Regions from separate parts of the Nocardiopsis sp. L17-MgMaSL7 genome, predicted to be linked through region 3. Evidence: riboswitches for the same ligand, from Rfam matches in the RefSeq annotation. Region 3 holds a riboswitch; each other region holds the start of a gene.
The links. Region 3 has a riboswitch for S-adenosylmethionine ahead of BDW27_RS06070 (PotD/PotF family extracellular solute-binding protein). Riboswitches for the same ligand answer to the same signal wherever they lie in the genome.
Positions count from the first base shown of each region.

Region 1 (10,092 bases), on a different contig from region 3:
GTCTCCGCCTCGGGGTCGAGCCTGCCCTCGCGGACCAGCTTGCGCAGGACACCGGTGGTCACACCGCCCGCGGTCTCCGCGAAGATCCCCTCCGTGCGGGCCAGCAGCTTGATGGCGTCGACGATCTCGTCGTCACCCACGTGTTCGATCGCCCCGCCGGTGCGGTTGGCGATGTCCAGCACGTACGGGCCGTCCGCGGGGTTGCCGATCGCCAGCGACTTGGCGATGGTGTCCGGCTTGACCGGCTGGATGACGTCGTGCCCGTCGGCCCAGGCGCGGGCGACCGGCGAGCAGCCCGTGGCCTGCGCGCCGAACACCTTGTAGGGGCGGTCCTCGACGAGGCCGACCCGGATCAGCTCCTGGAAGCCCTTGTCGATCTTGGTGAGCTGCGAGCCGGAGGCGATCGGGATGACGATCTGCTCGGGCAGGCGCCAGCCGAGCTGCTCGGCGATCTCGTAGGCCAGCGTCTTGGAGCCCTCGGCGTAGTACGGCCGCAGGTTGACGTTGGTGAAGCCCCAGCTCTCGCCCGCCTCGTCGCCGATGAGCTCGGAGCAGAAGCGGTTGACGTCGTCGTAGTTGCCGTCGATGGCCACGACCTTCCCGCCGTAGACGGCGGCCATGACGACCTTGCCCTCCTCCAGACCGGCCGGAATGAACACGCACGAGTCGAATCCGGCACGCGCGGCGGCGGCACCCACGGCACCGGCGAGGTTGCCGGTGGAGGAGCAGGAGAGGGTGGTGAACCCGAAGGTGCGGGCGGCCTCGACGGCGATCGCGACCACGCGGTCCTTGAAGGAGTGCGTGGGGTTGGCGGAGTCGTCCTTGACGTGCAGGGAGCGCAGGCCGAGTTCGGCGGCGAGGCGGTCGGCCCGGACGAGGGGGGTGAGGCCGGGGTTCATGTTGGGCAGGTCGGCCACGTTGTCGGGGACCGGGAGGAGGGAGCGGTAGCGCCAGATGTTCTTGGGGCCGCTCTCGATCTGCTCGCGGGTGACGGGCCCGAAGTCGTAGGCGATCTCCAGGGGGCCGAAACAGAACTGGCAGGCGAAGCTCGGCGAGAGTTCGTAGCGCTCACCGCACTCCCGACAGGACAGCGCGGTCCCGGGGCCGAAGGCGCGAACGGAGGTGGGTTCAGCGGCGGCAATCGCCATGGCGAGGCGTCTCCCCTCATCTTTCCTGGTGGCCACCTTGACCCCAGGCCGGAGTTGGCACCTGCCTCGACGGGTCGCGTTGATCGCGGTTCCACATGTCGAGATGGTTGCCGGGGCTTCGCAGGGCCGGTCCCTCCACCCCTCTGGATGAGCAATATGAAGTTGTGGCGGTTCTTCTCCGAGAACGCACCGTCACTGTAACTGAGGTGCTGACCGATTTTCCATGCCGGGTGATCCGGATTACACAAAGCGGCTCGAATGCTGAGACGACACCGTCCACGTGCGGCGCGACCCGAGTACGGATCCGGCTCCCCTGTGACGGTGTCCACCGTTGCCCGCGAGGGGGTTTGGGGCGACTGTCCGTAGGCGAGACCTAGGAGGAGTGCGTGATCCCCAGAGCTTCCTTCGTCGAGAGGACGACCACGTGGACAAGGCTCAGATCCTCATAGCCTCCAACAGGGGCCCGGTCTCCTTCTCCACCGCCGACGACGGCTCGCTTGAGCACCGTCGGGGCGGCGGCGGACTGGTCTCGGGGATGATCTCCGTGGCCACCGAGATCGACGGACTGTGGGTGTGCGCGGCCCTGTCGGACACCGACCGCCGCGCCGCCACCGAGGCGCCGGGGGCCCGTCTGGACCTCGCGCACGACCTCGACGGCATGCGAGTCCACATGTTGGACATCCCTGAGACGACCTTCTCGGGCGCCTACACCGGGGTGGCCAACTCGACCCTGTGGTTCGTGCAGCACATGCTGTACGACACCCCGAACAAGCCCTCCTTCGGCTCGGAGTTCCGCAGCCAGTGGGAGGACTACGCCGCCTACAACAACGCCTTCGCGGAGGCGCTGGTCAGCGGTGCCGCCGAGAACGCGCGCGTGGCCGTGCAGGACTACCACCTGGCTCTGGTGCCGCGCATCCTGCGCGCCCGCCGACCGGACCTGCGGATCGCGCACTTCTCGCACACCCCGTGGGCCCCACCCGAGTACTTCCGGATGCTGCCCACCCAGGTGGCCCGGGAGCTGCTGGAGGGGATGCTCGGCGCCGACCGGCTGGGGTTCCTGAGCCCGCGCTGGGCCGACGCGTTCCTGCGCTGCTGCGCCGAGATCCTGCGCGCCGACGTCGACCTCGAACGGCGCACCGTGGAGCACGGGGGCCGGATCGTCGAGGTGGGCGTGCACGCCCTGGGCGCGGACGAGGAGGGGCTGCGGGAGAGCGCCTCGGAGCCCGCCGTGGCGGACCGCAGGCGGACGCTGGGCGAGGCCGTGGGCGACACCCGGCTGATCGTCCGGGTGGACCGCACGGAGCTGTCCAAGAACATCGTGCGCGGTCTGGAGGCGTACCGGGAGCTGCTGACGGCGCACCCGGAGTGGCGGGGCCGGGTCACCCACCTGGCCTTCGCCTACCCGAGCAGGGGCGACGTGCCGGAGTACCGGGAGTACACGGACTCCGTGCTGCGGACCGCGAAGGAGATCAACGAGGAGTTCTCCACCCCCGAGTGGACGCCGCTGGTGCTGGAGGTCAACGACGACTACCCGCGGTCGCTGGCCTCGTTCCAGATGGCCGACGTGCTGCTGGTGAACCCGATCCGGGACGGCATGAACCTGGTCGCCAAGGAGGGCCCGGTGCTCTCCGAGCGGGACTCGGTGCTGGTGCTCTCGCGTGAGGCGGGGGCGGCGGACGAGCTGGGCGCGGACGCCCTGCTGGTCAACCCCTACGACACCGTGGAGACCGCCGAGGCACTGCACCGGGCGCTGTCGATGCCCGAGGGGGAGCGCAAGGAGCGCCGGGGACGGCTGGCCGAGGCCGCCGTGGCGCTGCCGCCGCGCCGCTGGTTCCAGGAGCAGCTGCGTTCCCTGGACGGCTGACGGGGTTCGATGTGAGCCGCTCGGCCGCGGCGGGGCCGGACGGGTGCCGGGCGTCGGGACGCGCCGCGCGCCGGAGACGGCCGGGACGCCGGGAACAACGCGAGGGCGTGTCCCGTGCTGGACACGCCCTTCGGCGGGGTCATGTTGCGGCCCACGACCCGCTGGCTCTCGGTCGGACTCCGGTCATCCGGTAAGTCACCGGGCGCCCGACCGGTATCCGGTCAGTGGGTCCGGGAGGCGGCCGCCTTCCAGGCCTCGGCCTCGGCGAGGAGTTCGGTGACGATGCCGGACTTGGCGTCGGCGTAGTCCTGGATGCGCTTCCAGGTGCGTTCGGAGAGTTCACGCTTGACCGCGGTGTAGCGTTCCCGGGCCCCGGCGTCCGCGATGAGGTAGTCGCGGAAGAGCCGCATGCGGTCGATCTCCTCGCACCCCTGGCTGAACACGTGGAGGTTGAGGTTGACGCTGGGACCCTTGAGGACCCGGTGTTCGTACCAGTCGGGTTCGGCGATGACCAGGGTGTATCCCACCTTCTCCAGGTCGTCCAGGTAGGCGGTCTCGTCGGCGGAGTCGGTGACCGCCATGACCAGGTCCACGCAGGGTTTGGCGGCCAGGCCGGACACCGCTGTGGAGCCGACGTGGTCCAGGGACAGCACGCGGTCCCCCAGTGCGCCCCGGATACGGGATTCCTCCTGGCGGAACAGGTAGGGCCACTTGGGGTCGGGTTCGGAGAGGCGCACGCGACCGTTCACCAGGTTGCGTGCCATGGGGTCGGAGGCGACCCGCCTGTCTCCTCGTGAGGGCAGAGAGGGCGTTTCGAGAGGCGACATTCCACAAAGCCTTGCCGTCCGGCGTACCCGCGTCAAGGCTTTCGACGTGCCTTACATATGCACGCGCATTCGTGGCACTACCGACCGTCCGAGCGGCATGACCGAACGCGACGGTCAGGCCTGGGGGCGTCCCTCAGGGGTGGAGACCACCAGGACGAGCGAGCCCTCCCACTCGGGGAGTTCACGCAGGCGGCCGTGGCGCGCGTCCCACGTGCCGTCGCGGAGGTCGCGGGAGAGGTCCTCGTGGAAGCGGGTGTGCGCGGCCTCGTCGACGAAGCTCCACGCCGAACAGGCCTGCCGGGCCCCGGGGTCGAGCAGCGCCTCGGGGCGGCCGTAGTAGGCCTCGTTGAAGCCGTCCGAGCAGTCGAGCGGGATCGGCACCCGGGTGACGGTGGTCGTTCCTCCCAGCCCCTCGGCCAGGACCGACGGCTCCGGGTAGCGGCGCGCCTCGGTGTCCAGGACCTCCGGGCAGTAGCCGTATAGCCAGAAGTCGCGTACCAGGGCGGGGTCGCAGGTCAGCACCACCACAGGGCCCGTGGTCACCCGGCGGACCTCCGCCAGGCCCCTGGCGAGGTCGGACCACTGGTGGACGCTGAAGGTGGTCATGGCGGCGTCGAAGGAGTCGTCGGGGAACGGCAGCGACTCGGCGGTGCCGTCGACCGCCGCGGGCAGGTGCCCGGGGCGCCGGGCCCGCATGCTGGCCGAGGGCTCCACGGGGGTGACGTCGCGGTCGGCGGGTTCGTAGGACCCGGCCCCGGCCCCGACGTTGAGCACCGTCCGGGCGTCTCCCAGGGCGGCGTGGAGGAGTTCGGCGATCCTCGGTTCCGGTTGCCGGTGGTCCGTGTACGTGCGGGCGATGACCCCGTAGTCCGCGTCGCCCGCGCTGCCGTCCCGCATCCGAACCATGCTGTCTCCCACCGTCGAGGTGTCGCCGAGCCGAGCTGTGTGTGGTGCCGCAAGGACCCTAACCAACGAAAAGCCGTGGCGTCACGGGCTTTTCACCCGATCCGCCACGGCTCGCCCCGCCAGGGGGCGTGTGACCTCAGCCGACTCGACGCCCCGCCTACTTCTTGCGGCGGCGGCCGCCCTTGCGCCGGGAGGGGCGCTCCTCGGCCCTGGCCTGCTCGGCCCGCTCGGCGGCGATCCGCTGGTCCTCCTCCTGCCGCTCGGCCGCCACCCCGTAGGGGTCCTTGCTGGTCCGGCGCACCCACAGCACCAGCAGGATCACGATCAGCGCCAGCACCACGCCGACCAGCGCGAACCACATCCACACCGGAACGGTCGGGGAGTCGTCCTGCACCAGGTTGTCGTCGACGAGCGGCATGTCCTGGGCGTTCCCGGAGGCCTGCGCGACAGCCGAGGGCAGGTACAGGGACGCCAGCCCCTGCCCGCCCTGTTGGGAGCCCTCCACCAGGGCGTCACGGAGCTGCTCGGCGCCCAGCTGCGGGTACTCGGAGGTGAGCAGCGCGGCCGCGCCCGCGGCCACCGCGGCGGCGTACGGGGTGCCGGTCACGTCGGTCTGGCCCATGTCCGGGCCGGCCGTGGACAGCTCGGCGCCGGGCGCGAGGAGGTCGATCGACTCGGCCGGGGGCGAGTCGGGCAGGAGGGCGCCCTCCTCGTCCACACCGCCCACCGCCAGGACGTTCGGGTCCGCCTCGCCGCCCGCCGGGGCGACGACCAGCGTCCCGCTCCGCGCGGCCGAGGCGGTCGCCGTCTGGAGGTCCTCGTCCTGTTCGACCTCGTCCTGGAGCAGGACGACCTGGGCCCCCTGCTCCACGGCGTAGCCGATGACCTCCGCGGGACCGTCGTCGGTGGGCAGGACCAGCAGCCTCGCGGCCGGGGCCACTCCCAGCACCCCGCCGTCCGCGTCCATACCGTGGCCGTGTCCGACGACCAGCGCGCCCGCCGCCGTGCCGGGATCGGTGTCGTTGCCGTTCGTGCCGAACTCGGTGTCGACCACCAGGTTGTCCCGGAGGTCGGGGTGGTCCTCGTCCACGGAGACCCCCGGCAGGGCCACGGTGACGCCCTGGCCCTGGCTGGTCTCCCAGGCCTCCGGAGCTCCGATGGAGGCCAGGGCCCACTGCTCCGGGCGGAAGTCGGGTACGTCGGCGGCGGCTGGAACCGCCGTCAGTCCCAGTACGGTGAGCGCCGCGCAGGCGCCCGCCGTGGCGCCCAACACGTGGCGCTGGTGTGTCCTGCTACGGCTGTTGCCCCCGAGCACGTCAGGCTCCCTCGAACGTTGCGGTCGGTGCTGCGCCGGGCCCTCCCCGGACCCTCGCGATTCTGTCATGCGCACAGGATCCAGGCTTGGACAAGTGACCCGGGGGGTAGGACACGTAACTGTATCCCTGGTGCCAGTCCTGGGTTTCGCGCTCCTCATCCGGCATGTCGAGTCGCTAGCATGAGTCGCGCCGATCCGGACAAACCAATGACCCGTCCAGGGGGTGTCCCATGCCGAACATCGGTCCGTCCGACGACGGTCAGTCGGCCCTCGCCGAGCGCGAACAGCGCATCCTCGCCTTCGAACGCCAGTGGTGGAAGTTCGAGGGATCCAAGGAACAGGCGATCCGTGACGAGTTCGGGTTCTCCGCGACCCGCTACTACCAACTGCTCAACGGTCTGGTCGAGCGCCCTGAGGCGCTCGCCTTCGACCCCATGACCGTCAAGCGCCTGCGCCGCCTGCGCGCCGACCGCAGACGTCAGCGCAACGCCCGCCAGTTGGGCATCCACCTGTAGGGCGACCGAGCGGGCCACGGGCTCCGGAGAACCCGCGGAGCAGGCCACCGACCCAGGCAGCGCACCCGCCTGGGAACTCCACAGCGCCCCCGACAGCGACAAGGTCCCCGTATGCCCCCGTCCACAGCAGACGACCGTCCCGTACCCACCACCGAAGCCGGTCGCAGCGCGCTCGACGCACTGGTCTCGGACCCCGACCGGGCGCTGGTCGCCTTCGACTTCGACGGCACCCTGGCGCCCATCGTCGCCGATCCGCGTGACTCCGCTCCGCAGCCGGGGATCGTGGCCGCGCTGGCCGAACTGGCGTCCGTGGTGGGCACCGTCGCGGTCATCACCGGCCGCCCCGCGGACACCGTCGTGCGGCTGGGCGGCCTGGAGCGGGTCCCCGGGATCGTCGTGCTCGGCCACTACGGCGCCGAACGGTGGACGGACGGCCGCGTGGTGGCCGCCGACCCACCGCCCGGAGTGGCGCTGGTCAGGGAGGAACTCCCGGCCCTCATCGACTCCTCCGGCGCGCCGGAGGGCACGTGGGTCGAGGACAAGGGCCGGTCCCTGGCCGTGCACACACGTCGGGCCACCGACCCCGAACGGGCCCTGGAACTGCTGGCCGGTCCCCTGACCGAGCTGGCCGAGCGGGCCGACCTCCAGGTGGAGCCCGGTCGGCTGGTGATCGAGCTCCGTCCACAGGGCGTGGACAAGGGCGCCGCCCTCACCTCCCTGGTGGAGGAGAGAGCGGCCCGGAGCGTCCTCTTCGCCGGTGACGACCTGGGCGACCTGCCCGCCTTCTCCGCCGTGGCGGCCCTGCGCGGACACGGGATCCCCGGTCTCACCGTGTGCTCCTCCTCCGACGAGGTGACCGAGGTCGCCGACGCCGCCGACCTCGTCGTCCCCGGACCGGCCGGGCTGACCACGCTGCTCGGCCAGCTCACGGCGACGATTCGTGGGCTTGCGGGGTGAGCGCCGAACGCGCGGCCGAGCGCAGGTCCACCAGACCGGTCCGGTCGCGCCCGTAGTGCACGGCGTTGGTGAGCACACCCACGTAGCGCCCGCTCTCGGGGTGCAGGAACAGGCTCGTGCCGGTGAACCCGTTGTGGTAGACCACGCCCTCCGGGGTGACCAGCCAGGCGAGTCCCCTCGACAGCCGGGCCCCCGCGTCCACGTGTGGTGACCAGCTCTCCCGGATGAACGACGACGGGATGATCCCGCTCCCGCCGTCGTGCAGGCGCAGCATCTCCCGGGCGAAGGACCCGAGGTCGATGGCGTTGCTGAACACGCCGGCGTGCCCGGACACTCCGCCCATCAGCGCGGCCGCCTCGTCGTGCACCACACCCCAGGAGGGCGCCGCGCCGACGAGGCGCCGCTCGGTCGGCGCCACACCGGGCGACCTCGCCAACGGCCCGTAGGTGGTGGAGCGCAGGCCGAGATCGGTCCACAGGTCGTCGGCCAGCCGGTCCAGGGTCCCGCCGTACAGGCGCTCCAGGAGCAGGCCGAGCAGGATGAACCCGCGGTCGATGTACTGGTAGCCGGGTTCCTCCAGCGGGTCCGACAGGATCGCCTCGGCGAGGTCCTGGTCGGTGCCCACGTACCGCTCCATCCAGGACACCGGGTTGAGGCGGCTGGTGTGCGTGAGGATCTGCCGGGTGGTCACCCAGGCCCCGGGGAGGTCCTCACCAGGAAAGTATTCGGACATCGGGGCGTTGATGTCCAAAACCCCCTCGGCGATCGCCCTTCCCACGAGCGGCCAGGTGGCCATCACCTTCGTCAGGCTCGCGACGTCGTAGGAGACGTCGGGAGCGGTGTCGTGCTCTCCGTCGGTCCGGCCCACGGCCACGAACTCCCACATTCCTCCGGTGCCGACCACGGCGGCCCCGCCAGGCAACCAGTCCGCGTCCACCATCACCTTCAGGACGCCACGTATCCGCGCCCCAGTCTCCGTGAGCCAGTCACCATCACGCACAACACGCCTCCCCCCGAGCGGTCTCCCCCACTTCTCGGCGGATACCCCGTTCACTCCGGCTTGTCACACCCGTGCCGTCTCCGAACAGTACGAAACCCCCGCAGGTCATGGCCGTAACCACACCGCTGTGGCGTGGCGTTGCCCGGGACCGTACGGAGGGGTGGGCTCGGGGCTGAGCAGGGGCTCCTGAGCACCACTCCGGCCTCGGACTCCGCAGGTGGGGAGAAGTAGGCTGGCGCCCACGAAGTTCCGAGGAGGACGATGAGCAGCAAGACCCCCGTTCCCGCCGGTTTCGTCGGTGTGGCCGGCAACATCGGGATCAAGGACCCGCAGGACGACTTCTTCACGGTGGTCTCCCAGGTCCCCACGGCGGTCTCCGCCGTGTTCACCCAGTCGCGGTTCGCCGGGCCCAGCGTCCGGCTCAGCCGTGAGGCGGCCGCCGACGGCCGGGCCCGAGGCGTCACCGTGATCGCCCGCAACGCCAACGTGGCGACCGGCCAGATCGGGACGGCCGACGCTCGCGAGGTCCAGGAGGGCGTGGCCCGCGCCGCCGGGGTCGACCCCGACCAGATCCTGATCGCCTCCACCGGGGTCATCGGCCGCCCCTACCCCATGGACCGGGTCCGCTCCTACCTGGAGGACCTCCCGGCCGAGTTCCCCCCGGCCGACCTGGACCGCTCCGCGGCGGCCATGATGACCACCGACACCCACCCCAAGGTCGCCACCGCGAAGGTCGGCGACGCGACCCTGACCGGGATCGCCAAGGGCGTCGGCATGATCGAACCCAACATGGCGACCATGCTGACCTGGTTCTTCACCGACGCCGAACTGGAGCAGCCCGTCCTGGACGCGGTGTTCCGGCGGGTGGTCGACCGGACCTTCAACGCCCTGAGCATCGACACGGACACCTCCACCAGCGACTCCGCCGCGATCTTCGCGAACGGGATGGCCGGACCGGTGGACGTCGCCGAGTTCGAGGACGCCCTGTACGAGGTCGCGCTGAGCCTGGTGCGGATGATCGCCTCCGACGGAGAGGGCGCGGGCAAGCTCATCGAGGTGCGGATCACCGGCGCGCGCGACGACGCCCAGGCGAAGCGGATCGGCAAGGCCGTGGTGAACTCGCCCCTGGTCAAGACGGCCGTGCACGGCGCCGACCCGAACTGGGGCCGGGTCGCGATGGCCGTGGGCAAGTGCTCGGACGAGACCGACGTGTTCCCCGAGAACGTGCGGATCGTGTTCGGGGACGTGGAGACCTTCCCGACCGAGGCGACGGACGAGACGCTGGAGCGCGCCGCCCAGCACATGAAAGGCGACGAGGTGGTGATCACCGTCGACCTGGGCATCGCCAAGGGCGCCTTCACGGTCTACGGCTGCGACCTGACCGAGGGCTACATCCGGATCAACGCCGACTACACGACCTGAGCCACGACGACTCGGGAACGCGCGAAGGCCCTGGTGGGAGCACCACCAGGGCCTTCACGCGTTCCATGGGCCAGTTGGGGTCAGATGTGCACGGCGGGGCCGTCCGTCATCCGTCCCGCCTTCATGAAGAGGGAGAGT
Region 1 covers NZ_QGTF01000006.1:243,026-253,117, forward strand. Annotated here, with positions in the region: gene thrC (threonine synthase) at 1-1,148, opposite strand, end outside; SAM riboswitch class I at 1,162-1,302, opposite strand; gene BDW27_RS12810 (trehalose-6-phosphate synthase) at 1,573-3,012, shown strand; gene BDW27_RS12815 (GrpB family protein) at 3,234-3,839, opposite strand; gene BDW27_RS12820 (class I SAM-dependent methyltransferase) at 3,954-4,745, opposite strand; gene BDW27_RS12825 (S8 family serine peptidase) at 4,903-6,060, opposite strand; gene BDW27_RS12830 (DUF3263 domain-containing protein) at 6,291-6,575, shown strand; gene otsB (trehalose-phosphatase) at 6,687-7,532, shown strand; gene BDW27_RS12840 (serine hydrolase) at 7,501-8,532, opposite strand; gene argJ (bifunctional glutamate N-acetyltransferase/amino-acid acetyltransferase ArgJ) at 8,794-9,954, shown strand; gene BDW27_RS12850 (MFS transporter) at 10,035-10,092, opposite strand, start outside.
Region 1: it holds a riboswitch for S-adenosylmethionine, as region 3 does, so the genes downstream of both, thrC (threonine synthase) here and BDW27_RS06070 (PotD/PotF family extracellular solute-binding protein) in region 3, are expected to answer to the same signal.

Region 2 (10,092 bases), on a different contig from region 3:
GAGCCGGGGTCGGAGCCGGAGTCGGGCTCGGTCAGTCCGAAGCAGCCGATCGCCTCACCGGCGGCCATCTTCGGCAGCCACTCGTTCTTGTGCTCCTCCGAACCGAACTTGTGGATGGCGGCCATGGCCAGCGATCCCTGCACGGACACGAAGCTGCGCAGACCGGAGTCCACCGCCTCGAGCTCCCTGCAGGCCAGGCCGTAGGCGACCGCGCTGGAACCGCCGCAGCCGTAGCCGTCCAGGTGCATGCCGAGCACTCCCAGGTCACCGAAGGCCTTGGCCAGCCCGCGCGGGTCCGGGAGGGTTCCGGCCTCGAACCAGTCGGCGACGTTGGGCAGGAGCTCACGGGTGGAGAACTCGCGGACGGCGTCGCGGATGTCGCGCTCGGTGTCGGAGAGCTCGGCGTCCACGGCCAGGAAGTCGAGGGGGTCGGGGGCGGCGGCCCTGCGCTTGGAGTCGCTCATGGTGGGTGTCCCTTCGTGGTGCTTGCGTGTGTGGGGTCGGTGCCGGGGCGCGGGCCCCGGCTCAGCCGACGTCGGTCTGCTGGACGGCGCCGCTGGCCAGGAGCGCCGCGATCCGGTCCGGGGTCAGGCCGAGCTCGGCCAGGACCCGCTCCGAGTGCTGTCCGAGCAGCGGAGGGGCGGTCATCGGCACGGGGGTGTGCTCCATGCGAAAGCCCGCCCGCACCTGTTCCAACGGTCCGGCCGTGGGGTGTTCCACCGTGCGCAGGACGTCGTCGCCGTTGGCGTCGGCGGTGCGCAGCGCGTCCAGTACCCCGCGGACCCTGCCAGCCGGGACCCCGGCCCCGACCAGGACCCCCATCCAGTGCTCGGCCGGCCGTTCCCGCAGTGTCGCCGAGAGTTCCGCGACCAGTTCGTCCCGGTGCGCCACCCGTTCCGGGTTGGTGGCGTACCGGGGGTCCCGGCCCAGGTCGGGGCGGTCGATCGCGGCGCACAGCCGCTGGTACAGGGCGTCGTTCCCGGCGGCGATCACCACCTCCGCGTCCTTGGTGGGGAACACCTGGTAGGGCACGATGGTCGTGTGGGCGTTGCCCACACGCGCCGGTTCGGCTCCGGTGACCAGCGCCTGCTGTGCCAGGTTGACCAGGCTCGACAGGGTGGAGTTGACCAGCGAGACGCTGATGTTCTCGCCGCGTCCGGTCACCCGGGCCCGCATGAGCGCGCCGAGGATGCCCACTGCCGCGTTCAGGCCGGTCAGGACGTCGGTGAGCGCCACACCCACCTTGCTCGCCGGACCGTCGGCGGGGCCGGTCGTGGCCATCAGCCCGCTCTCGGCCTGCACGACGATGTCGAACCCGGGGCGGGTGGCGGGATCGTGCTCCGGGCCGAACCCGCTCACCGAGCAGTACACGACCGCCGGATTGCGCGCGCTGACCTGCGCGTACCCCAGGCCGAGCCGGTCGATCACCCCGGGCCGGAAGTTCTGGATCACCACGTCCGAGGTGGCGCACAGCTCCTGGACGGCGGCCAGACCCTCGGGGTCCTTCAGGTCCACGGCCAGGCTCCGCTTGTTCCGGTTCACGGACAGGAAGTAGGCGGCCTCGCCGGGGGAGTGGTCCGCCCGGTGCTCCTCGGTGGGCTCGGCGTAGGGCGGACCCCAGGAACGGGTGTCGTCGCCCCGACCGGGCTGCTCCACCTTCACCACCTCGGCGCCCATGTCCGCGAGCAGCATGGTGGCGTAGGGGCCCGCGAGCACGCGGGACAGGTCGGCGATCCGCACTCCGGCGAGGGGGAGCGGGGCGTCCTCCCCTGTTCCGTCCGCGGGGGCGGGCTGGGGACTGGTCTCACTCATGGGGGGTCACTCCTTGCCGTCGAGGCTGGCGGGATCCTCGGGGCCGCAGGGCAGCTGGTCGCCGTCCCGCAGCTGGTAGTAGGTCTCCAGGCAGCGGCGGAGCGCGGTGGTGAGCGCGGCGCCGGACTGGCCCGCGTAGCGCGTCTGGACCCGCTGGACGATCTCCGCGATGTCGTCGGTCACCGAGGCGCCCTCGACCAGGGCACGGAAGAAGTCCTTGGCGAGGTCGGTCAGGAGCGTGGTGTCCGCGGCCACGATCCGGCCGTCCGCGGAGTCCACCGCGAGCACGACCCCGAGCCGCTGGTACTGGGAATGGCTCGCCACCGAGTCGGGAAGACGGGCGTAGCCGGAGATGAGCACAACCCTCGGGTTGCGGAAAAGCTGCTGAACACGGTCGTCGCCGTACAAAGGAAGAGCACCTCTTGTCTGCGGGCACGCGAAAACTCCGACTCACTGGAGTCTCGCGTCTGAAGGGCAGCCGGGGGAAACCGGACACCCGCGACGTGAGGGCAGTTCCCGATCAGTATGGCCCAGCCGGGACGGTCGGTGTCAAGGGCGGGGGTGGCCCGGGGCACACGGGCGCGGATGCGCGCCCACGGGAGCTTGTGTTACATTTCGGCACAGGTCACGAGTACCAGCGACAAGCCCCGGCTAGCTGGTCGGCAACCCTCCTTCCGCGGTGGGGTGCCCCGGGTGAGGACCAGGTCCCGACACGACCGTGTCAGACAAGCGCGGACCCCTGAGGCGCGGCCGTCATCGGCGTACCCCGTGGGTCCCACGACCCACAGAAGAGGTGCCCCATGACCACTGTCATCCCGTTCGACTCCACGCGCTCCAGCCGTTCCGCCGCCAGGGACGCGGCCCGCGACGCCAGGGCCCGCACCGAGTGCGCGATCGTCACAGCCGAGGGTGGGACCCCGCTGGTCACCGGCGAGTACGTGGACTACGCGAACTTCGACTACGCCGCCAGTGCCCCGTGTCTGACCAGCGTCGCCGACGCGCTCGCCGCCGCCCTGCCCTACTACGCCAGCGTCCACCGGGGCGCCGGGCACCACTCACAGGTCAGCACCGACGCCTACGAACGCGCCCGCCGCAGCGTCTCCCGGTTCCTGGGCGTGCGCACGGAGGCCGACGCGTCCGGCTCCGCTGACGCGGTCGTGTTCGTGCGCGGCACCACCGACGCCGTGAACCTGCTGGCCCGCGCCGTCCCCGAGGGCTGCACCGTGGTGGTCTTCGAGTCCGAGCACCACGCCAGCCTCCTCCCGTGGGAGCACCCGGCCTCGCGCGCCGGGAAGGTGGTCCGGCTCCCGCTGCCCGCGTCGCCCGAGGCGGCCGTCACCGCCGCCCGCACCGCGCTCGCCGAGGAGCCCGAGGGTCCCCGGCTGCTGTGCGTCACCGCCGCCTCCAACGTCACCGGTGAGATCTGGCCGGTCGAGGAGCTGGTGGAGGCCGCCCACGCCGAGGGCGCCCGCGTGGTGGTGGACGCCGCCCAGTACGTGCCGCACCTGCCGTTCAGCCTCGCCGCGACCGGCGCGGACTACGTGGCGCTGTCCGGTCACAAGCTCTACGCCCCCTTCGGCTCGGGGGTGCTGGCGGGCCGCGCCGACTGGCTCTCCGCCGCCGCCCCCTACCTCGCGGGCGGGGGCGCCACCCGCCGGGTGACCGAACACGACGTCCAGTGGAACGACCTCCCTGCCAGACACGAGGCGGGCAGCCCGAACGTCCTGGGAGCCGTGGCACTGGCGGCGGCCTGCGACACCTTCACCACCGAGACTCTCTCCCTCCAGCACATCCGCGAGGCCGCGCTCCTGGAGCGCCTGCGCGCCGGGCTGGGCGAGATCGAGGGCGTGCACGAACTGTCCCTGTGGGACCCCGAGCACGCGCGGGTCGGGATCGTGTCCTTCGTGGTCGACGGCCTGCCCGCCGACCTCCTGGCCGCCGCGCTCTCCGCCGAGTACGGGATCGGGGTGCGGGACGGCCTGTTCTGCGCCCACCCCCTCACCACCCGCCTGCTGCCCGAGGGGCACGAGCAGGCCGTGCGGGCGAGCCTGGGCGTGGGGACCACCGAGGAGCACGTGGACCGGCTCGTCGGAGCCGTCGCCGACCTCGTGGCCCGGGGCCCGCTCTGGGAGTACGCCGACTGCGACGGCCGCCTCGCCCCGGTCCCGGACCCCCGCAACGTGCTCTGAACCCGTTGCGGTGCGCGGGCGGTTCGGCCGGGGTCCGGGCCGCCTGCTGTCGTTCGGTCGGCCCTCACCGGTGCCGCGCGCCTTCCCGGGCCCTGGCACACCACCTCTCCCCACACCGCGCTCTGGCCGAATCGGGCCACGTCCGGTAGCGCCCGGCTCTCTCGGGCACAGCCAGTGGGGACGAAAGGTGCGTCGGTGGAGACGTGGTTGCTGGTGTGGGCCCTGGTGATCTTCGGGCTGTGCTCGGGGGGAGTCTGCGTCCTGTGGGTCCGCTGGGTGCGGGAGCTGGGAGGCACCGACTCCGGGGTGTTCGGGAAGGGCGTGGGACCTCGGACTCAAGGAACCTTGTTACGCATGACCCCACATTCGACGCACTAAGTCACATTTCACGCTTAGGTGTGCTGGGGATCACGTTCCCAGACGGTACTATCGGGCCCTGACGGTGGGGCGCGCCGTCGCCGGACCCGACCGGTCCGCACCGACGACGCGGCCCGCCTCCCGCGAGCGAACCGGCTGGGGGAGCGTGAACGTGACGGACGTCCGAGGACCCAAGACAGGTCCCCTCACGGCCGTGTTCCGAGCGACCGAACCCCCGCGCGTGCCCGAGCAACCATCACCGGTGGTCAGCCTCAGCGCGCGCGGCTGCCCGCCGCCCGACCCCGCCGAGACCGAACTGGTCCGTCTGCACCAGGCCTTTCTCGGCCGCGTGGTCGACTACCTCTGCGCGGACGCCGGGATACGCCAGTTCGTGGACTGGGGCTGTCCGGTGCCCGGCACCGCAGAGCGGATCCGCCGGGCCAACACCGACGCCACCGTGGTGCACCTGGCCCCGACCGGAACTGCGGGGGTGCTGGCCGCCCCCGCGCTCAACGCGACGGTTCTGGCCGGGGACGGTGCCGGTGACTCCGGGACGGACACCGTGCTCCGACGCCTCCACACCAGCGGGCTCGTCGACTTCGACGAGCCCGTCGCCGTACTGATGACCCGACCCGGCACCGAACAGGAACCGCCAGCCGGGCTCGACACACTGCACACGATGATGCGCGGCGGCGGATACGTCGCCCTCACCTCCACGGCTCCCCGCCCTACGGCGGAGCGGGCCTTCGCCCCTTTCCTCCCCGTCGAACCGGGGGTCGCCGACCTGACCTGGTGGCCCTATCCGGACGAGGACGTGCCCGCCCCGGGTTGTGGAACCCTGGGCGGACTGGGCCGCGTGCCCAGGCGAGGAAGGGGAGCGACGCGATGGCGCTGAACTGGAACGGCGAGATCCTTGCCCAGATGAGGTTCTACTGGGACTTCTCGCTGTGGCCCAGGCTCGAAGGACTGACGGACGCGGAGTTCTACTGGGAGCCGGTCCCGAACTGCTGGACGGTGCGCCAGCTGCCCGACGGACGCCACGCCCCGGACGGCGCCTATCCCGAGCCCGAGCCACCGCCGGTCACCACCATCGCCTGGCGCCTGGGGCACATCGTGGTGGACGTGCTGGAGGCCCGGATCAACTGGCACTTCGGCGACCGCACCACCAACCGCGACAACATCGACTGGCCCTCCAGCGCGGCCGAGGCCAAACAGCGCCTGCGCAGGGCCTACACCACCTGGTCCGAGCACATCCAGGAGCTCGACGACGACGCCCTGGCCGAGCCGGTGGGAGGCGCCGAGGCACCCCAGTGGTCGGACTTCCCGCTGGTCGTGCTCATCCTGCACCTCAACCGCGAGTTCATCCACCACGGCGCCGAGATCGCCCTCCTGCGCGACCTCCACAGGGCGCGCTTCGGGGAGAGTCCCGGCCCCTGGTCCGAACCGGTCTCCTAGAGCACGTGCAGGGGGTCCACCCGGACCTGCACCAGGTGTTCGTCCCGGCGCGCGCTGCGTGCCGAGGCGGCCGCCTTCAACGCACGGGAGAGGTCGCCCACCGCCGAGCGCGGCACGCGCAACAGCGCCCGCTCGGTCACGTGGTCACCGTTCTCCCCCGTCTCGGAACCCACCGGAACCGGTCCCAGCAGCTCGGCGGACTCGGGCAGCCGGATCTGGTCCAGCAGCTCGCGCACGTGCTCGGGGGCGCCGGTGATCGAGGCCATCGACACCGCGGGGGGAAACCCCAGCCCGCGCCGCTCGGCCAGCTCGCGCTCGGCGAACCCGCCCGGGTCCCAGCGCACCAGTGACTGCACCACCGGCAGGGACGCGTCCGCCGACACCACCACGGTGCCGCCCGGCCGCACCAGAGCGGCCGCGTTGAGCCAGCGGCGCAGCGCCTCCTCCGAGGCGCGCAGGTCGGCCCGGTTGAGCAGCGCCCAACCGTCCAGGAGCACCGCCGCCGCGTACCCGCCGTCCGGGACCACGGGCTCGGCCCCCGGGGTGGACACCACCAGCGAGGGTTTGTTCGGCACCTCCGCCAGGACCTCGTCCCGGCCCGAGGTGCGCACGGTCAGTGACGGGAAGGCCCGGCCCAGCTCCTCGGCGGTTCGGCGGGCGCCCACCACCACCGCGCGCATACGGGTCACCCCGCACTCGGCGCAGGCCCACTGCCCGGCCACCCGGCCGCACCACCCGCAGGAGGGCACGGCGTGCGCCTCGCGGATGGCCAGCGGCCCGTGGCACTCCCCGCAACGGGCCGGTTCGCGACAACCGGCGCACGCCAGGGCGTTGAGATAGCCGCGGCGCGGCACCTGGAAGAGCACCGGACCCTCGCGCGCGCCGTCCCTGGCGGCCTTCAGGGCCAGGCTCGGCAGCCGTGCGCTTCGCGCGGCCTCGTCCCGGGCCAGCTCGCGGTCGTCCCCGGCGGGTTTGACGAGGGGCGCACGGCTGCGCAGGGTCGCCCGGTCGGCGACCAACGGCAGCGCCCACCCGGACTCGACCAGCAGCTGGGTGTCGGTGGTGCGGGTGTGGCCGCCGAAGAGCGCGCCCGCCCCCGACATGTGCGCGCGCATCGCCAGGACCGTCCGGGCGTGCGGATAGGGCGCGTGCGGGTCCACGTGCACGTCGTCCCCGTCGTCCCACAGCACCACCAGACCCAGGTCGTGGACGGGAGCCAGGAGGGCCAGACGCGACCCCACCACCACCCTGGTTCGCCCGTGCAGCACCGAGAGCCAGCGCCGATAGCGCGGGGTCGGCCCCAGGTCGGCGGGCAGCGCGGCGTGCCGTCCCTCGCCCAGGTGACGGGTCAGAGCGGCGTCCACGGCCTGGACGTCACGGCTGTTGGGGACCACGACCACCGTGCCGCGACCGGCCTCCAGGGCGGCCCCGGCGGCCACGGCGACGGCGTCGGCCCACTCGGGGCCGGGCAGGGCGTTCCACACCGCGCGGGCCGGACGCCCCTCGCGCAGGGCCGCGACGAACCCCGGACCCTCCGGATAGTCCCGCCAGGGACCCGGGTCCGTCGCCACGGCCTCCCGCTCCGCCTGGTCCTCCTCGTCCGGTGGGGTCTCCCGCTCCACCCTGACCCTGCGCGGTGGAAGGGCCAGCTTGGCCACCTCGTTGAGGGTGCCCGCGTACCGGTCCGCCACGGCCCGGGCCAGCTCCAGGATCTCCGGGGACAGCACCGGCTCGGAGGAGACCACGGAGTCCAGGTAGAGCAACTGCCCGGCGAAGTCCGACCGCTCCACCCGCTCCGCCAGCAGCCCCGACAGCAGGCGTCCGTGGAACCACACCTTCACCCGGCAGCCGGGCACCGCCTCGGCGTCCTGGTCGCCGGAGACCTGGTAGTCGAAGTACCGGTCCAGGTGGGGGAGCGGGGTGTCCACGATGACGCGCGCCACCGGAAGGCTCGCGGCGGGCCTTCGGGGCTCGGGGCGGGACGCCTCCTTGGCCCTGGCCTTGGCCAGCGCCCTGGGGTCCAGCAGTTCCGACACGTCGAAGAGGCCGTCGTCGGGCTGGTCGGGCTGCTCAGTCATCACCCTTGGTTTACCAGAACCCGCTGACAACACCGCCTTTCCCGCTCGGGAGCCCCCACGGGTACTGGTAGAACAGTGATCCGTAGGCGCAGCGGAGGGGGACCCGAACATGAAGCTTGTCTTTGCCGGAACACCGGAGGTGGCGGTGCCCTCACTCAGGGCGCTCATCGACTCCGAACACGAGGTCGCCGCGGTGGTCACCCGGCCCGACGCGCGTGCTGGTCGCGGACGCCGGGTCTCGGCCAGCCCCGTCGCGGAACTCGCCGAGAGCGAGGGCATCGAGGTCCTCAAGCCCGCCAAGGCCGGGGACCCCGAGTTCCTGGCGCGCCTGTCGGAGATCGCCCCCGACTGCTGCCCGGTGGTGGCCTACGGCGCCCTGTTGCCGCAGTCCGCGCTGGACGTACCCAAGCACGGCTGGGTGAACCTGCACTTCTCCCTGCTGCCCGCGTGGCGCGGCGCGGCCCCGGTCCAGCACGCCGTCCTGCACGGAGACGACGTCACCGGAGCCTCCACCTTCCGTATCGTCAAGGAACTGGACGCCGGGCCGGTCTACGGCACCCTCGCCGAGACGGTCCGCCCCACCGACACCAGCGGGGAGCTCCTCGGGCGCCTCGCCGTGTCCGGAGCGGGGCTCCTGGTGCGCACCGTGGACGGTATCGCCTCCGGGGAACTGAGCCCGGTCCCGCAGCCGGACGCGGACGTGTCCTACGCGGGCAAGCTCACCACTCTGGACGCGGAACTCGACTTCACCGCGCCCGCCCGGCGCGTGGACCGGGTCGCCCGCGCGTGCACGCCCGCGCCCGGCGCCTGGACCACCTTCCGGGGCACGCGTCTGAAGCTGGGCGCGGTGCGGCCGGTCACCGACGCCGACCGGCCCGAACTCGACCCCGGCCAGCTGCACGCGGACAAGAAGCGCGTCATCGTCGGCACCAGCACCCACCCCGTCGAGCTCGGGTGGGTCCAGCCGCAGGGCAAGAAGGAGATGGCCGCCGTGGACTGGGCCCGTGGCGTGCGTCCCACCGATGACGACCGACTCGGCCGCTGAGCTGCCGTACTCTCGGACCTGGCGTGCGTGAACGCGCGTCGGCACCCGTCCCCGGCTTGTTGAGGCAGAGCACACGTTGAGCGAGCAGTCCCGGTCCCGGAACCAGCGTCCCCGTAAGGGTGGAAAGCCCAGGCAGGGCGGTGGCCACCGGAGCGGGCCGCCGCAGCCCCGCGATCCCGCCCGCCGTGTCGCCTACGACGTGCTGCGCGCGGTGGAGCAGCGCGACGCCTACGCGAACCTCCTCCTGCCCGCCCAGCTCAGTGAGCGCGGCATCCACGGCCGGGACGCGGCGCTGGCCACCGAGCTCACCTACGGGACGCTACGCCGTCAGGGCACCTACGACGCGATCCTGGAGACCTGCGTCGACCGCTCGCTGGCCTCGGTGGACGCCGAGGTGCTTCCGCTGCTGCGGCTCGGCTCCCACCAGCTGCTGTCCACGAACATCCCGCCGCACGCCGCCGTCAGCGAGACCGTGGACCTGGCCCGCCGCGTGGTGGGCCAGCACCGGGGCAAGTTCGTCAACGCGATCCTGCGCAAGGTGAGCGCCCGCGACCTGGACGCGTGGATCGAGATCGTCGCCCCCGACCGCGAGCGCGACCCCAGCGGCTACCTGTCCGTGGTCCAGAGCCACCCGCGCTGGGTGGTCAAGGAGCTGGCCCGCGCCCTCGGAGAACGGGCCAGGGACGGTCTGGTCCGGACCGAGGAGCTGTTGGTCGCGCACAACGAGCGCCCCAGGGTCACCCTCGTGGCCAAGCCCGGCCGCGCGAAGGTCGCCGACCTGGAGGAGTCCGGGGCGCTCCCGGGCCGCTACTCGCCCTTCGCCGCGTACCTGCCCGAGGGCGACCCGGGGCTCGTCCGCGAGGTCCGCCAGAACCGGGCGGCTGTCCAGGACGAGGCCAGCCAGCTCGTCGCCCTCGCGCTCTCCCGAGTGGACGCCAAGGGCGACGACCGCCTGTGGCTGGACATGTGCGCCGGCCCCGGGGGCAAGGCCGGGCTTCTGGCCAGCCTGGCGGGCCAGGGCGAGGCCCGCCTGGTGGCCTCCGAGCTCCAGCCTGCCCGCGCCGGTCTGGTCGCCAACGCCGTGCGCCGCGCCCCCCGCGACGCGGGCCGCGCCATCGTCGCGGACGGCACCCGACCCGCGTGGAAGCCGGGTTCC
Region 2 covers NZ_QGTF01000001.1:33,909-44,000, reverse strand. Annotated here, with positions in the region: gene BDW27_RS00210 (acyl-CoA dehydrogenase family protein) at 1-464, opposite strand, end outside; gene BDW27_RS00205 (CaiB/BaiF CoA-transferase family protein) at 526-1,812, opposite strand; gene BDW27_RS00200 (DUF3870 domain-containing protein) at 1,819-2,220, opposite strand; SAM riboswitch class IV at 2,436-2,550, shown strand; gene BDW27_RS00195 (aminotransferase class V-fold PLP-dependent enzyme) at 2,613-4,001, shown strand; gene BDW27_RS00185 (SAM-dependent methyltransferase) at 4,531-5,253, shown strand; gene BDW27_RS00180 (DinB family protein) at 5,244-5,813, shown strand; gene BDW27_RS00175 (primosomal protein N') at 5,810-7,891, opposite strand; gene fmt (methionyl-tRNA formyltransferase) at 8,001-8,936, shown strand; gene BDW27_RS00165 (RsmB/NOP family class I SAM-dependent RNA methyltransferase) at 9,013-10,092, shown strand, end outside.
Region 2: it holds a riboswitch for S-adenosylmethionine, as region 3 does, so the genes downstream of both, BDW27_RS00195 (aminotransferase class V-fold PLP-dependent enzyme) here and BDW27_RS06070 (PotD/PotF family extracellular solute-binding protein) in region 3, are expected to answer to the same signal.

Region 3 (10,092 bases):
CAGCAGTCGCGAGTCGTCGCGGGTGACGCGGAAGGACAGCTCCAGCCCGCTGCCGCCGCGCCAGCGCCCCGCGCCGCCGGAGTCGGGGCGCAGGCCGTAGCGGAGGATCTCCACGCCGATCTCGGTCTCGACGGTCTCCACGGGGTTGTTGGACAGGTTGGAGATACCGCTGTCGCGCCCGTCCACGCCGTCGGAGCCCGCCCGGGCGCCGGTGCCCCCCACCATGGGTTCGAGGACCTGGACGTTCTGACCGCCCGCGTGCCGCTCGGCGACCACGACCGGGACGACCAGGCCGCTGCTGGCCGCGGGCATGACGTCGGGCGCGGCCAGGGCCAGCGCCCCGCCGAGCGCGTCGTTGACCCGGGAGGCGGTGGCGTGGCGGATGCCCACGGCGGCCGGGTGGCGGGCGTTGACGACCGAGCCCTCGGGCGCGGTGACCCCGACCGGGGCGATGAGTCCGGCGTTGAGCGGGGCGCTCGGGTCCAGGGTGCAGATCAGCGCCAGGACCCGGGTGGTGATCCACGCGTGCGCGGTCCCGTGGCTGGCGATGTTGAAGGCCGCCTCGACCTGGGGGTCGGATCCGGTGAAGTCCAGGTGCAGGCTGTCGGCGGAGACCGTCACCGTGACGCTCACCCGTACCGGGACCGGGGTGAGCGCGTCGTCGTCGAGGTAGTCGGTGAAGCGGTAGGTGCCCTCGCGCAGCCGGGACAGCGCCGCGCGCGCCCGCCGGGCGGTGTACTCGACGAGGTCGCCGTGGGCGGCCAGGACGTCGGCGGACCCGTGTGTGGCCACGACCGCCGCCAGGCGCTCGCCGCCGGTGCGCAGGGCGGCCAGCATGGCCTGGAGGTCGCCCTCGTTGGCCTCCGGGGACCGGCTGTTGGCGGCCAGGAGGGCGGCCACGTCACGGGCGGGCTCCCCGGCGCGGACCAGTTTGACCGGGGGGATCTGGAGTCCCTCCTGGTAGATCTCCTGGTTGGTGGGCGACAGGCTGCTGGGTACCCGGCCGCCGATGTCGGAGCAGTGGATGAACGCCCATCCGTAGCCGATGACCGCGCCGTCGTGGAAGTAGGGGCGGATGAGCTGGATGTCGGTGAGGTGCGTGGCCAGGCCGCCGGACCGGTAGGGGTCGTTGGTGACGATGACGTCGCCGTCCTCCAGCGGACCGACCGCCTCGATGGCGGCGGTCAGGTCCAGCCCGACGAAGCCCGAGACGCCGATACCGCGCGGGTAGGCGGAGAAGCGGCCGTCGGGGCCGGCCAGCGCGCAGCAGAAGTCGGCGGTCTCCTTGACGTACAGCGAACGGCTGGTGCGCTGGAGCGTCAGGCACATCTCCTCGGCGAGGGCCGTGAGCTTGTTGCCGATGATCTCCAGGGTGATCGGCGGGAGTTTCATGATCGGCTCCTCAGGCGCAGGTGACCGGACGGCTCGACCTGGGCCGACCATCCGGGTGGGACGAGGACGGTGCTGTCGTCCTGGACGATGACGGCCGGTCCGGTCAGGCGGTGGCCGGAGCCGAGCGCGGCGCGGTCGTGGACGGCGGCCCGCACGTCGCGGCCGTGCACGGTGACCGTGCGCTGGGCGCGTGGTTCGACCTCACCGGTCGCGGGCGCGGCCCGGTCGGCTCCGGGGTCGGGGCGGGGGGCGACGACCGCGAGGCGGACGGTGCCCACGCGGATCGCGGCGCCGGTGTCGCGGAACCCGTAGAGGCGCTCGTGCTCGGTGTGCAGGGCCTCGGCCAGGGCGGCGGCGTCCAGCTCGGAGGGGTCGTCCGCCTCGCCCAGGGCGACGCGCAGCTCGTGGGCCTGTCCCAGGTAACTGAGGTCGGCGGAGGCCTCCAGCCGGACCGGTCCGGCCTCGTGGCCGCCCTGGTCGGCGAGCCAGGACCGGGCCCGCTCGGCGAGGTCGTCGAGCACCGAGCGGACCGCGGCGGCGGACTCCGCGTCGAGGGGGCGGCGCAGGCTCCGGGCGAAGTCGCGGCGCAGGTCCGCGCCGACCGCGCCGAGGGCGCACAGGGTGGCGGCCGAGGCGGGCACGAGGATGTCGGTGATGCCGACCTCCTCCGCGAGGAGGGCCGCGTGCGTGGGTCCGGCGCCGCCGTAGGGCACGAGCGTGAAGTCCGCGGGGTCCAGTCCCCGGCGGGCCAGGGTCTTGTGCAGTTCCACGGCCATCCCGGCGGTGGCGATGCGCAGGGCGCCGTCCGCGATGGCGCGGGCCGTCTGGTTCCCTTCGCCGTCGAGCGCGCGGGCGAGGTCGGCCAGGGCGCCCTCGGCGGCGTCCCGGTCCAGCGACATGCGCCCGCCCAGGAACTCCTCGGGGTCGATGACTCCGGTGACCAGGTAGCAGTCGGTGATGGTGGGCCGCTGGCCGCCGCGCCCGTAGGCGATGGGGCCGGGGTCGGCTCCGGCGCTGTCCGGTCCGGTCTTGAGCAGGCCGAAGTCGTCGACCCGCACCACCGAGCCGCCGCCCGCGCCGATCGCCCCGACCGCCACCACCGGCAGGATGAGGGGCATGCCCCCGATGGTGGTGTTGACGGCGAACTCGGGCGCGCCCCCGACGGTGACCGCGATGTCGCTGCTGGTTCCGCCCATGTCGAACGTCACGACGTCGGTGGTCCCGGCCGCCTGGGCCAGGCGGGCCGCGGCGGTCACCCCCGCCGCGGGCCCGGACAGCACGGTCTCGATGGGCCGTGCCCTGGCCGAGGCCAGGCTGAGCGAGCCGCCGTTGGAGGCGGTGATGAAGATCGGGGCGCGCACGTCCAGGCCGGTGAGGAGTTCCTCCAGCCGGTCGAAGTATCCGCTCATCAGGGGCTGGATGTAGGCGTTCATGCAGGCCACGAGTGTGCGTTCGTACTCGCGGACCTCGGGCCAGACGGCGGCGGAGGAGACCAGGGGCACGTCGGGGACCAGGGCGGCCAGGCGCGCGGTGAGGTCGGCCTCGTAGTCGGGCGCGGTGTGTCCGTGGAGCACGACCACCGCGGCGGCGTCGGCTCCGGTGGCGGAGAGTTCCTCGGCGGCGCGGACGAGGTCGGCGTCGTCGGGGTCGCGCAGGACGCGCCCGTTCGCGTCCAGTCGGGCGTCCACCTCGATGACGCGTTCGCGCGGGACGAGTGGTTCCTCCTTGGCGGCGTGCAGGTCGAAGGAGGACGGCATCCGGCTGCGGCCGATCTCCAGGATGTCGCGGTGGCCCCGGGAGACGATGAGCGCGATCCGGGCCCCGCGCCGCTGGATGATGGCGTTGAGGCCGATGGTGGTCCCGTGCGCGATGTCCACGACGTCGGCGGGGGCCAGCCCCGCGGCCGCGGTGGCCGCGCTGAGTCCGCGGGCCACCGCGAGGGCGGGGTCCGCGGGCGTGCTCGGCTCCTTGTGGTGGGCGGTTCCTCCGCCGGGAAGGGTCAGCACGACGTCGGTGAAGGTGCCGCCCACGTCGATGCCGACCCGGGGCCCCCGGGGCGGGTCGGTCCCCGCGCCGGTCCGGGTTCCGGTCGCCGCGTCGTCGTTCACACTGCCTCCGTGAGTCGGGTCATCCGGTCGACGACCACCATCACCGCGACGCTCGCGAGCATGAGCAGCGTGGAGACCGCGGCGACCGATGGGTCGAGTTCGAACTTCACCGCCGAGAAGACGCGCACAGGGACGGTGGTGGTGTTGGCCCCCGAGATCAGGACCGACACCGCGACCTCCCCGAGCGAGGTGACGGCGGCGAACACCGCGCCGGCGAGGATGCCGGGGCGCAGGAGCGGCAGCGTCACGGTGAGGAACACGCGGACGGGTCCGGCCCCCAGGGTGGCGGCGGCGCGTTCCAGGGCGGGGTCCAGGCGTGCTGCGCTGATCATGATGGTGCGGACGGTGAAGGGAAGCGCCACCAGGGAGTGCGCCAGCCACAGCCCCGGAACGCTGTTGAGCAGGCCCAGCCCCTGGAAGTAGTAGAGGAGTCCCAGGGCGATGATGATCTCCGGGACCATCAGGGGCGCGAGCGCGGTGGCCTCCACGAGCCGCCGCCCGGGGAAGGTCCCGCGGGCGAGTCCGTAGGCGGCCAGCGTGCCCAGCACCGTGGTGGTCGCCACGACCATGAGCACCAGCAGTCCGCTGAGGCGGAACGAGACCGCCCAGTCCGGGGAGGACAGCACGGAGGCGTACCAGCGCAGGGACACGCCCTGCGGCGGGAACTGGAGCGAGGCGGTCGGGTTGAGCGAGCTGACGGCCAGCACGATCAGCGGCGCCGCCAGGAAGAACAGGATCAGTCCGACGGGCAGGCCGAGCGCGATCCGCCCCGCGAGCCGGGCCGGGGAGCCGCGTCGGCGCGCGCGGGGCGCGGCGGTGGACTCAACCATCGTGCCTCCTCTCCCAGAAGCGGAATCCGGCGCCCATGGCGGCGACGCAGACCAGGGTCAGCGCCAACAGGGTCAGGCTGAGCGCGGCCGCGACGGGATAGTCGTAGACGCTGGTGATCTGGCTGTACACGCGTAGTCCGGCCAGCGGCTGGTTGGCGCCGCCCACCAGGAGCGGGGTGATGTAGATGCCCATGGCCAGCGGGAAGACCACCATGCACGCGGCGGCCACGCCGGGCAGGCTCAGCGGCAGGGTGACCCGCGCGAAGGTTCGGGCGGCGCCCGCTCCCAGGCTCTGCGAGGCACGCCGCAGGTGGGGGTCGATACCGCCCAGGGCGGTGGTGAGCGGAATGATCGCGAAGGGCAGCAGCACGTGGGTCACCGAGACCACGACCGCCGTGTAACTGGTGAGCAGGGGCAGCGGCTGGTCGGTGATCCCCGTTCCCACGAGGAGGCGGTTGACCGCGCCGTTGGCCGACAGCAGCACCACCCAGCCGTAGCTGCGCACCACGACACTGGTGAGCAGCGGAGAGAGGACGATGACGAACATCAGGGTGCGCGTCAACCCCGTGCGGGTCCGGGACAGGGCGTAGGCGACCGGGTAGCCGAGCACCAGGCACAGCGCGGTGACCAGGAACGAGGTCTGGAGGCTGCGCACGAGCGCCTGGGAGAAGAAGGCCTCGGTGAACACCCGCTCGTACTGGACGAGCGAGAACTCGGGGAGCGGGTTGCCGCTCCCGTCGACCGGATGCAGGCTCAGCGACAGCACCCGTACCAGGGGTACCAGGAACACCAGGAGCAGGAACACCGCCACGGGCAGTACGAACCCCACGCCGGACAGGCGTTCCCGGGTCGCCCTCATCAGGCGCCGCCCGTGTCGCGGAGCCGGATCACGCTCTCGGCGTCCCAGTGCGCGGTCACGCGCGCCCCCAGGGCGGGGGGCTCGGTGTCGGTGCGGGCTCCCAGGGACAGGGACTCCCCCACGCGCACCCGCGTCTCCCAGCCGTCGCCGAGGAAGGCCCGGTGGACCACCTCTCCGTAGGCGCCGCCGTGTCCGGCGGCCCCCAGGGGGCGCTCTCCCGCGGAGACGCGGACGCGCTCCGGCCGCAGGGCCAGGGACACCTCGCCGGTGGGCGGCTCCGCCAGGCCGGTGCGGACCAGCGCCCCGTCGACGTGGACGCCCTCGGTCCCGCCGACGCCCTCGATGATGTTCGCGGCGCCCACGAACTCGGCCACGAAGCGGCTCACCGGGGCCGAGTAGACCTCCTGCGGGGTGCCCTCCTGCTCGACGCGTCCGCCGTTGAGGACCACGATGTGGTCCGACAGCGACATGGCCTCCTCCTGGTCGTGGGTCACGAACACCATGGTGATGCCGAGCCGCTGTTGGAGGGCCCGCAGGTCGACGCGCATCTCGCGGCGCAGCTGCGCGTCGAGGTTGGACAGCGGCTCGTCCAGGAGCAGGACGTCGGGCCGGGTGGCCAGGGCACGGGCCACGGCCACCCGCTGCTGTTGGCCGCCGGACAGCTGCCGGGGACGGCGCCGCGCGAAGGCGGCCAGACCCACCAGGTCCAGTGCCTCCGACACGCGCCGGTCCCTCTCCGGACGCGGCGTGCGGCGCGCCCGGAGGCCGTAGGCGACGTTGTCGGCCACCGACATGTGCGGGAAGAGGGCGTAGTTCTGGAAGACCATGCCCAGGCCGCGGCGGTGCGGGGGCACCGCGGTGACGTCGCGGCCGTCGATCGTGATGGAGCCGCCGTCGGGCTCGACGAACCCGGCGAGGGCGTGCAGCAGGGTGGTCTTGCCGCAGCCGCTGGGCCCGAGGATGGACAGGAACCGGCCCCGGTGGAACGCCAACCGGTCGATGTCCAGGATCCGTGTCCCGCCGTAGGCCGTGGTGAGCGACTCGACGACGATGTGTTCGGCGTGGGCGTCGGTCACTGGAAGATCTCGTTCCATCGCTGCTGCCAGTCGTTGAGGTTGGGTGTGGCGGCTCCGTAGTCCACCCAGGTGAAGCCCTCGTAGACGTCGGTGCCGTAGCTGATGCGCTCGTCGAACTCGGCGGAGTGGTCGATGCCGGTGTTGCCGCCGCCGTAGAAGGTGCCCTCGGCGAACGGCTTCTGGTGTTCGGCGGAGGTCAGGTAGTCCAGGAACGCGTAGACGTTCTCGCGGTTCTGGGTGCCCTCGGCCACGTAGTAGGAGGTCAGGGCACCCACGGCACCGGACTCGGGGTAGGTGAAGCCGATCGGCTGCCCCTCCTGCTCCATGGCGGTCGCGCGCCCGTCCCAGAACGGCACGATCCAGGCGTCGCCGTTCTGGAGCACGGTGCCGACGTTGCCCGCGTCGGAGGGGTAGGCGGACACGCAGTCCTGGAGCTCCTCCAGGCGCTCGAAGGCGCGGTCGACGGCCGCGGGGTCGGACAGGTCGCCGCCCTCGGAGGCCACCAGGCCGGAGAAGAACTGGAGGCCGATGTTGTAGGTGAGCGGGGGCAGGGCCACGTGGCCGCAGTACTGCTCGTCGAAGATGTCCTCCCAGTCCTGCGGGGGATCCTCGACGAGGTCGGTGCGGTAGACCAGCCCGGCCGAGCCCGTGGTGAGGGGAGCCCCGTAGGAGGTACCGTCCACGGTGGACTGCTCCACCAGCACCGGGTCGAGTTCGGACCAGTGGGCCAGGGCGTCGGGGTCGAGGGGCTGGACGAGGTCGTTGGTGACGGCCTGGTGGAAGGTCTCCGAGGTGAGCGCGACCAGGTCGAAGGGGGGGTTCTCGCCCCCGGCGGCACGCATCTGGGTGACCCACTCGCCGTCGGCACCGGTGACGACGTTGACCTTGATCCCGGTCTCCTCCTCGAAGGGTTCGACGAAGGAGGAGGTGAAGAGTTCGCCCCAGGGGCCGGCGAACGCGGTGACGGTGATCTCGCCGCCTCCGGAGCCGTCCTGGGCCGAGGTGTCGATCCCGCCGCAGGCGGTGGCGCCGATGAGCAGCAGGGCGCCGCCCGCCGCGTGGAGAGGGAGACCCAGTCCTCGGGGTACTCGCATCGTTCTTCCTTTCACCGTTTCGGGATCGAGGTACACGGCGGGGCGAGTGGAGGAGGGACTCCTGCGCTTGCCGTCGGAGCGCCGGTGCTCCGAGGACCGTGTCCTCACCCGGGGCACCCCACCGCAGCGGAGGGTTGCCGTCCAGCCAGCCGGGGCTTGTCGCTGGAACTCATGACCAGCAGGAACGTACCACGAAAACCACTTTTCCTACCAAAAAGGTTATAAACACCACTTTTCTCAGGGGCCCCAGTGGCCCCATTCGGCGGTCTCCGGTGACGGGGCGGTTCGAGCGGTGGTGGATGATGCTGGAGGCACGAACCCGTCGTACAGGAGAGCACCTTGGGCCAGAACGCGTACTTCGTCCGGGTGGGCGCCGACCGATACCTGCCCACCGAACACGTCAGTGGCGCCTGGAACACGACCGAACAGCACTTCAGCCCCCTGGGCGGGCTGATCGCCCACGTGATCGAGTCCCACTCCGCGGGGAGGGGGCTGCTGCTCTCGCGGATCTCCTTCGACATCCTGGGCAGGCTCCCGATGGTCGAGTGCCGAGCCGAGGTGGAGACCCTCCGCCCCGGGCGCACCATCGAGCTGGTGGAGGCCCGCGTCTTCGCCGAGGACCGCATGGTGGTGCGGGCCCGCGCCTGGCTCCTGGCCCCCGGAGACACCAGTGGGGTCGCGGGCGGCGCCGCCGGGCCGCTGCCGGACCCGGAGGGACTCGAGCAGCGCCGGATGAGCTCGCTCTGGCCGGGCGGCTACATCGCCTCGCTCGACGTACGGCCGGTCGGCGAACCCGGGCGCGGCCGCGGCACGGCCTGGCTCACGACCGACGTCGAGCTGGTCCAGGGCGAACAGGCCGGTCCGGTGGCCTCCTACGTCGCTCTGGTGGACACCGCCAACGGCGTCGCCGTGCGGCAGGCGCCGACGGAGTGGATGTTCCCGAACGTGGATCTCACCGTGCACCTGCACCGCCGACCGGAGGGCCCCTGGGTGGGACTGGACACCCGGGTGGTGTTCGGGCCCACGGGTCTGGGGCTGACCAGCACGGTGTTGCACGACCGGCTCGGCGAGGTCGGGACGGCCGAGCAGTGCCTCACGGTGCGCCCGCTGAGCTGAGGAAACCCGTGTCGGCGCACGCCCGACCACCGTCCGGATGACTAGGTTCGGAGCATGGCTCGAACACGCAGACTGGCCGGTTGGGCGATCGGCGAACGCGTCCGTGAGTCGTTCGTCCTGGTACCGGTGTCGGGCATGGTGCTCTTCGCCCTGTTGGTGCCCCTCATCGTCACAGTGGACGCCCTCGTGGGCGCGGTCCTGGTGGAGTTCAACGGAGGGGATCCGGAGCGGGCGCGCCGGGACCTCGCCGATCTCGTGGAGAGCGGCCGCACGGTCATCCAGACGATCGGTCCCGCGACGCTCACGGTCATGGGTGTGGTCTTCAGCGTCACGCTGGTGGCGATCCAGATGGCCACCACCAAGCTCTCCCCGCGCATCATCTACCTGTTCACGCGCAGCTGGACCACCAAGATCACGCTGACGGTCTTCCTCGGCACGTTCGTGTACACGGTGGGGGTCCTGTATCTGAGCGGGCTGTACTCCGACGAGGAGCACCCCTTCGTTCCGCTGCTGTCGACGTTCCTGGCGGTGCTGCTCCTGGTTCTGTGCCTGGTGAGCTTCCTGTTCTTCGTGGGCAGCACGGTCAACCTGATGCGGGTCACCTACGTGATGGACCTCATCGCTCGTGGGTCGCTGGAGCAGATCCGTCTGCTGGCCCGCACGCCGTCGGGTGTGGAGGGCGGACCCTCCGGCGCGCTCGTCACCCGGGTGCGTTCCCATGCGGAGGCGGGGGTGCTGACCTGGGTGGACGAACGCGCGCTGGCCAGGTGGGCCAGGCGCAACGACGCCTTCGTGCGGGTGGTCCCCTCCGTCGGCGACTACGTGCCCGGGTACGGGGAGGTCCTGGTCGTGCACTCCTCCCGCCGGGTGCGGGCCCCCGAGCGAGCCGCGCGCACGCTGCACACCGGACGGGAGCGTTCGACCTACCAGGACCCGGCCTTCGGGCTGCGCCAGATCGTCGACATCGGCGTGCGGGCCCAGGGGTTCGGCGAGAACGATCCGACCACCGTCGTGCAGTGCGTTGATCGCGTCCAGCCGCTGGTGGCTGCGTTCTCCGAGGTGTCGGTGCCCGCGTGGACGGTGTGTGACCGCCGGGGTGTCCCCCGGGTGCGGGTGCCGATGCCCTCCTGGGAGGGGTTCGTGGACCTGGCCTTCGCCGAACTGGTGTTGCAGAGCGAGGGCCACACCCAGGTGACCCGGCGTCTGGCGGCGGCACTGCGGGACCTCGAGGCGGAGGTGGCGCAGGAGCACCGGCCCGCGTTGGGGCGCTACCGGGAGGAGCTGCGCCGGGTGTGCGAACACCACCTGCCCGGGCACCTGGTGGAGTTCGCCCTGACCCCGGACCGCCAGGGTCTGGGCGGGGGTTCGCGGGGAGCCGCGCCCCTCCCGGGCTGACCGACCGGGGGCGTTCGGGCCGTCCGGGGCCCTCAGACGGGGTCCGGGGCGGGCAGGCGGCGCAGACGCAGGGCGATCAGGCCCGCGAGGGCGGTGAGGGTCAGGGCCAGGGTCACGGTGCCGTTCCAGCCGACCGCGTCGTAGACCACGCCGCCGAGCCAGCCGAAGAGGCTCGCGCCCAGGTAGTAGGCGAGGGTGTAGACGGCCGCCGCCTGCGCGCGA
Region 3 covers NZ_QGTF01000003.1:142,472-152,563, forward strand. Annotated here, with positions in the region: gene BDW27_RS06045 (hydantoinase B/oxoprolinase family protein) at 1-1,392, opposite strand, end outside; gene BDW27_RS06050 (hydantoinase/oxoprolinase family protein) at 1,389-3,500, opposite strand; gene BDW27_RS06055 (ABC transporter permease) at 3,497-4,330, opposite strand; gene BDW27_RS06060 (ABC transporter permease) at 4,323-5,189, opposite strand; gene BDW27_RS06065 (ABC transporter ATP-binding protein) at 5,189-6,265, opposite strand; gene BDW27_RS06070 (PotD/PotF family extracellular solute-binding protein) at 6,262-7,359, opposite strand; SAM riboswitch class IV at 7,418-7,536, opposite strand; gene BDW27_RS06075 (thioesterase family protein) at 7,699-8,475, shown strand; gene BDW27_RS06080 (DUF2254 domain-containing protein) at 8,530-9,870, shown strand; gene BDW27_RS06085 (MFS transporter) at 9,903-10,092, opposite strand, start outside.